Regions from separate parts of the Bradyrhizobium sp. HKCCYLRH3061 genome, predicted to be linked through region 2. Evidence: predicted binding sites of a transcription regulator. Region 2 holds the regulator's gene; the other holds the start of a gene.

Region 1 (3,388 bases), on a different contig from region 2:
AAGGTGGCGCCAAGATCACGAAGATCTCGCAGCTCGCGGGCCACAAAGTCGGCATCATCGGCCGGACGCCGGCGAACGCGAACCTGCTGAAGGTCATCCTGCGCCAATATGGCGTCGACCCCAGCAAGGTCGAGATCGTCCAATTCCCGATCACCGAGGCCGCCGAAGCGGTCCGAAGCCAGAGGGCCGATGTCTATCTGGCGGCCGGTCCCATCAACAGCAAGATCACGGCGGATGCGATCGCCGCCGCCACCAAGGAAAGCGGGCCTCCGACGTTCCTGGCCATCGATTCCGCCGCAGCCATCGCACAGAACCATCCCGAATACGAGGCCACCGAGATTCCGGCCGGCGCGTTCGGCGGGGCGCCCGATCGCCCCGAAGATGAAGTGAAGACGATCAGCTTCAATCACCACATCGTGGCACGCAAGGGCCTCACCGACTCGACGGTCTCGACGTTCACGCATCAGCTGTTCTCGGTGCGCCAGCAATTGCTGTCGGAATTTCCGCTTGCCGCCAAGATCGAGACGCCGGACACCGACAAGGACGCGGCGATCCCCGCTCATCCCGGCGCGGCGGCGTTCGTCGACGGCGAGGAGAAGACCTTCCTCGACCGCTACAGCGACTACATCTGGTGGAGCCTGATGGCGCTTTCGGCGATGGGGTCGGCCGGTGCGTGGTTCGCCGGCTATCTCAAGCGCGACGAACGCACCATCAACACCTCGCTGCGCGATCGTCTGCTGGAGATGATCACCATCGCGCGCAGGAGCGATTCGACCGAGGAGCTCGACCAATTGCAGAGCGAGGCCGACGAGATCCTGCGCAACACGCTGACCTTCTTCGAGGACGGTGCGATCGAGCACGCTGCGTTGACCGCGTTCAACATCGCGCTCGAGCAGTTCCACAACGCGGTGGCCGATCGCAAGCTCATCCTGATGAGCATGCCCGCCAATCTGCAGCGAACCGGCGCGCAGTTGCGTGCCGCCGGCACCTGAGGTCGGACCACGCTTGCGCTGCGGCCGTGTCACGCGGCGGCCGGGGCGCGATTGTAATTCCAGCGTCATCAATCTTTCCTAGGTCTGCCGGGCCGTGGCTCGCGCCTGCTCCCGCGCGCGATCCGACCAGGAGATCCGCATGACGCTTCGCATTCCTCGACCGCACACAGCCCTGTCCCGCCGCCGCTTCCTGTCGACGGCCGCCGCAGCCGGCGTCACGACGCTGGCGATGCCCTATCTAAGCCGCGCCGCCGACCGGCCGCAGATCACGCATGGCGTGCAGTCCGGCGACGTCGGCATGGATGGCGGCGTGGTCTGGGCGCGTGCCGATCGGCCGTCGCAGATGCTGGTCGAGGTGGCGACCACCGAATCGTTCAAGGACGCGCGGGCGCTGCCACCGATCGCCGCGCTTCCGGAGAGCGACTTCACGGCCAAGATGCTGATCGAAGGCCTGCCGAGCGGCCAGGACATCTTCTACCGCGTCAAGTTCCGCGACCTGTCGCATACCGCGGTCGAAAGCGAGGCCGTGGCCGGCCGCTTCCGCACCGCGCCCGGCAACAAGCGCGACGTCTCGTTCGTCTGGGGCGGGGATGTGGCGGGGCAGGGCTGGGGCATCAATCCCGATGATGGCGGCATGTTCACCTTTGCGACGATGAAGAAGCACCGCCCGGACTTCTTCCTGCATTCCGGCGACACCATCTATGCCGACGGCCCGATCAAGTCCGAGGTAAAGCTGCCGGACAACAAGGTGTGGAAGAACCTCACCGTGGAAGAGAAGGCCAAGGTTGCCGAGACGCTCGATGAATTCCGGGCCGCCCACAAGTACAATTTCCTCGACGAGAACGTTCGCGCCTTCAATGCCGAGGTGCCGATCTTCGTGCAGTGGGACGATCATGAGGTCACCAACAACTGGTCGGCCTCCAAGGAGCTGCCGGCGAGCTACAAGGAGCGCAACATCCAGCTGCTCGCGGCCCGCGCCGCGCGCGCCTTCCACGAGATGTATCCGATGCGCGAGAGCATCATCGAGCCGGGCCGCGTCTATCGCACCATCAACTATGGCCCGCATCTCGACGTATTCGTGCTCGACGAGCGCAGCTACCGCGGCGCCAACGGTCCCAATCTCGAGGACAAATATGGTCCGGCGTCCTACTTCATCGGGCCGGAGCAGATGCGCTGGCTGAAGCAGGCGCTGCTCAATTCGCGCGCGACCTGGAAGGTGATCGCCTCCGACATGCCGCTCAGCATCATCGTCTATGACGACGCGGCCAACAAGAAGGGCTCGGAAGCCATCGCCCAGGGCGACGGTCCGGCGCGCGGCCGCGAGCTCGAGATTGCCGAGATCCTGCGCTTCATCAAGACGGCGCCGATCCAGAACACGGTATGGCTGACGGCGGACGTGCACTACGCGGCCGCGCATTATTACGATCCGAACAAGGCGCAGTTTCAGGACTTCGAGCCGTTCTGGGAGTTCGTCTCCGGTCCGCTACATGCCGGCACGTTCGGTCCGAACGAGCTCGACAACACCTTCGGCCCCGAGGTGCGTTTCATCAAGGCGCCCGGCCTCGACAAGCAGAACCTGCCGCCGTCGGCCGGCATGCAGTTCTTCGGCCACGTCAAGATCGAGGGCGCCACGGGCCAGATGACCGTGACCCTGCGGGATCGCGCCGACGTCGCGCTCTGGTCGACCACGCTCGATCCGAAGCTTGGCTGAGGTGTCGTCGGTCGGCGGCAACACGATCGCGGGCTGCGACGGCGACTAGTCGCGTCGCCGCAGCACCGCCTCGAGCGCCTCGGTCGGACACGGCTTCGGTAGACGCGGCCGGTCGGCGAATGCGGCCGGCACGCGGTCGGCGCCATAACCCGTCGAGAACGCGAAGGGAATGCTGAGCGCCGCCAAGCGCTCGGCAATCGCAAAGCTCTTTTCGCGCACCAGGCCGACATCGAGCAGGGCGAATTGCGGGGCTCGCTCCGCGATCATCGCAAGCGCGGTTGCGACATCGGCCGCGACCCTGATGTCGGGAACGCCGAGGTCGGTGATCGTGTCTTCCAGTCCGAGCGCAATGATGGGATCGTCTTCGACGATCAGCACATGCTGATAGAACTCGGGCACGCCTGATTGCGAGCTGGTCATGGGATCTGCGGGTTCCAGGAGGAGGGATGGACCCCGCGGCCGGCGCCTCCTCTTGAGCGCGCTGGCGGGTTCCTGGAACCAAGGCAGCATATCAGAGTTCCTGTGTCGGTGCACTTGTGAACACAAGGAGCACGGATCACGCACATGCGTTGCGCAGGGGGATGACGATGCTGAGCCAGGGTGTGACCACGCTGAGCCGGGAACGGCCCTACAACAACCTGCTGCGGCGGCTCAGTCCGGCCGACTACGCGCTGATCTCGCCGCA
Region 2 (3,388 bases):
TCCGATCTCGACCGCCAAGGTCGAGGAGCTGATCCAGGAGCTCGCCGAAAACTATACGATCGCCATCGTGACACATAACATGCAGCAGGCGGCGCGCGTCTCCGACAAGACCGCCTTCATGTATCTCGGCGAGCTGATCGAGTTCGACGACACCAGCAAGATCTTCACCTCGCCGAGCGATCGGCGGACCCAGGATTACATCACCGGCCGGTTCGGCTGACGCCGACGACATTGACTTCAGGAGATCATCATGGCCAGTGAACATACCGCCAAGGCGTTCGACAGCGATCTGCAGGATCTCACCCGGCTGGTGTCGGAAATGGGCGGCCTCGCCGAGCGTCTGATCGTCGATTCCGTCGATGCGCTGGTGCGGCGCGACATCGCACTCGGCCAGAAGGTGGTCGCCACCGACGCCGAGGTCGACAAGCTGCAGCGCATCATCGAGGAGCGCGCCGTTCTTACCATCGCCCGGCGACAGCCGATGGCGGTCGACCTGCGCGAGATCGTCGGTGCGATGCGGGTCGCCACCGATCTGGAGCGCATCGGCGATCTCGCCAAGAACATCGGCAAGCGCGTCGCGGCGCTGGAGAGCGACTTCCATCCGCTCAAGCTGATCCGCGGGCTCGAGCACATGACCGACCTGGTGCAGTCGCAGGTCAAGACGGTGCTGGACGCCTATGCCGCGCACGATTTGCCGGCGGCGATGACGGTGTGGAAGGGCGACGAGGAGGTCGACGCCATCTGCACCTCGCTGTTCCGCGAACTCCTGACCTACATGATGGAGGATCCGCGCAACATCTCGTTCTGCATCCATCTGATGTTCTGCGCCAAGAACATCGAGCGCATCGGCGATCACGCGACCAACATCGCGGAGACCGTCTTCTATATGATCGAAGGCCAGCAGATCATGGACAAGCGCCCGAAGGGCGACATGACGAGCTTCGCATCGACGATCCCCGGCAACTGAGAGAGACGGTTCTGACATGGGCGCCCGAATTCTGGTGGTGGAGGACGAGGAGGCGCTGACGACGCTCCTGCGCTACAACCTCGAGGCCGAAGGCTACGAGGTCGAGACGGTGGCGCGCGGAGACGAGGCCGACACACGGCTGAAGGAGCGCGTTCCCGATCTCGTCGTGCTCGACTGGATGCTGCCGGGCCTGTCCGGCATCGAGCTGTGCCGCCGCCTGCGGGCGCGGTCCGAGACCCGGCAATTGCCGATCATCATGCTCACCGCGCGCGGCGAGGAGAGCGAGCGCGTGCGCGGCCTCGCGACCGGCGCCGACGACTACATCGTCAAGCCGTTCTCGGTGCCGGAGCTGCTGGCGCGCGTGAAGGGCCTGCTGCGGCGGGCGAGCCCGGAGCGGCTGGCGACCGTGCTGTCCTATGGCGACATCGAGCTCGACCGCGAGAAGCGCCGCGTGGCGCGCTCGGGACGGCCGATCGATCTCGGCCCGACCGAATACCGCCTGCTCGAGTTTTTCCTGGAGCATCCCGGCCGCGTGTTCAGCCGTGAGCAGCTGCTCGACAGCGTCTGGGGCCGCGACATCTATATCGACGAGCGCACGGTCGACGTCCATATCGGCCGCCTGCGCAAGCTGCTCAATCCGGGCCGCGAGCAGGACCCGATCCGCACCGTGCGCGGCGCCGGCTATGCGCTCGATGATCGCTTCGCCAAGAGCGAGCAGGTGTAAGGGGCGATCGGGCGTGAGGATGAAGCAGGTGTGAGGCGCGAGGGGGCCCGATTGAGGAGATCGCGGTCCGCTTTCCGCCACGCCGCCGCCGTCTTGATCGTGTCTGCTTCGTGGCCCGTCACGATGTTTCGGTCCCAGCGGACGCCCTTGATCAAGACCATCATCATATCTCTAGCCGTGCTGCTCGGCAGCGCGGCGGGCGCCGCGGCCGCCGAGCTCGAAGACGCGGTCGCCGCGGCGGGAAACGGACAGCACGCCGCGGCGATGCGCCGCCTGCTGCCGCTGGCCGCCAAGGGCGATGCGCGGGCGCAGTTCGACGTCGGCTTCATGGAGGCCTTCGGCTGGGGCCAACCGCGCAACCCCGCCGAGGCGCTGGCGTGGTATCGCAAGGCCGCCGATCAGGGCCTCGCCGTCGCCCAGCATTATCTCGGCATCGCCTATGTCAACGGCGAAGGTGTCGCGAGCAATTATGGCGAAGCCGGCCGCTGGTTCAGCCGCGCGGCAGCGCAGGGCTTCGCCCAGTCGCAATACATGCTGGGCCTGATGCTGCTCGACGGTCGCGGCGTGAAGCAGGACGTCGTGCAGGGCTACGCCTGGCTGGTGATGGCGGGTCGCAGCGGCGTGCGATCGGCCGGCCGCGACGTGCAGAGGGTCAAGCTGACCGAGCCGCAGCGCGTCCAGGCCCAGAGCGCCATTGCGGCCTGGCGGCCGAAGCCGGAATCGGCGGAGGCGGGCGTCGCCGCTCCGCGTCCGGAGCAACTGCTCGGGCTCGACCGCCACATCGGCGAGGTCGTCGATCCCACCTCGTGGCCGGCGTCGTCGATCGGCGTCGTCACCGTCGCGCAATACTCGACCGGCGGCTGGTGCACCGGCACTCTGGTCGCGCCGCGCGTCGTGCTCACCGCCGCGCATTGCGTGTTCAACGGCGTCGCGCAGGTCAGCCCCGGCAATGTCCGCTTCCTGGCCGGCATGAACAGGGGCACGCCGGCGGCATCGTCGGTCGCCGACAAGCTGATCGTGGCGCCGGACTTCGTCCCGACCCGGCACGACAGATGGTCGCTCGACCGCTCGCCCGCCGATTGGGCGCTGATCGTGCTGAAGGATGCGCTGCCGTCGAAGCCGGTCGCGGTCAAGGCGCTGACGCGCGAGGAACTGCAGGCTGCGACCAAGGCTGGCGCCATTTCCGAGATCGGCTACGGCCAGGAGCGGCGCTATTCGCCGACCGGCCAGCGCAATTGCAGCGCCGGCATGACCAGCGATGCCCGGCTGCTGACGGTGCATTGCCTCGCCAATTTCGGCTATTCGGGCTCGCCGATCCTGGCCGAGGTCGGCGGGCAGCCGACCGTTGTCGGCATCTTCTCGGCGTTCCACGAGGAGACCCGGCTGATGTTCGCCGCGCCCGCAAGCCAGTTCGAGGCCGTCGTGCGGCGCGAGATTGCGGCGCAGAGTGCCTCGGCGCGGTGAAGGGGGAGGGGACGAGAGAGGTCCCGCCGCTGGTCACGATCTGTGCGCGACTGGATAGCGGGTTGCCAAGCGAGCGGGCGATCCGGCAAGTGCAGCCGATTTTTTCCTGCAGCTTTCGCCTGCAGCGGGGCTTTACCGAACTGGCCTGGCTCTTGCTATAGTTCGAGTATGACGATTGTTCCAATTGATCATCCTCGTGCCCCGCGGCTGCTGTGGTGGCGGTCGCAGCCCGG

The links. Region 2 encodes PhoB, which activates phosphate uptake and scavenging genes when phosphate is short. Its sites were predicted from a motif close to TGTCATNNANCTGTCAT; they were not measured.
Region 1: ACQR2C_RS16350 (alkaline phosphatase D family protein) is a predicted target of PhoB. The motif match lies at 1,045-1,061, and genes of this name have one in related genera.

Annotation. Positions count from the first base shown of each region.
Region 1 covers NZ_JBNPUE010000009.1:65,401-68,788, forward strand. The annotation lists gene ACQR2C_RS16345 (TAXI family TRAP transporter solute-binding subunit) at 1-992, shown strand, start outside; gene ACQR2C_RS16350 (alkaline phosphatase D family protein) at 1,132-2,703, shown strand; gene ACQR2C_RS16355 (response regulator) at 2,749-3,123, opposite strand; gene ACQR2C_RS16360 (Crp/Fnr family transcriptional regulator) at 3,291-3,388, shown strand, end outside.
Region 2 covers NZ_JBNPUE010000001.1:514,535-517,922, reverse strand. The annotation lists gene pstB (phosphate ABC transporter ATP-binding protein PstB) at 1-220, shown strand, start outside; gene phoU (phosphate signaling complex protein PhoU) at 251-967, shown strand; gene phoB (phosphate regulon transcriptional regulator PhoB) at 984-1,691, shown strand; gene ACQR2C_RS02465 (trypsin-like serine protease) at 1,839-3,155, shown strand; gene ACQR2C_RS02460 (HoxN/HupN/NixA family nickel/cobalt transporter) at 3,324-3,388, shown strand, end outside.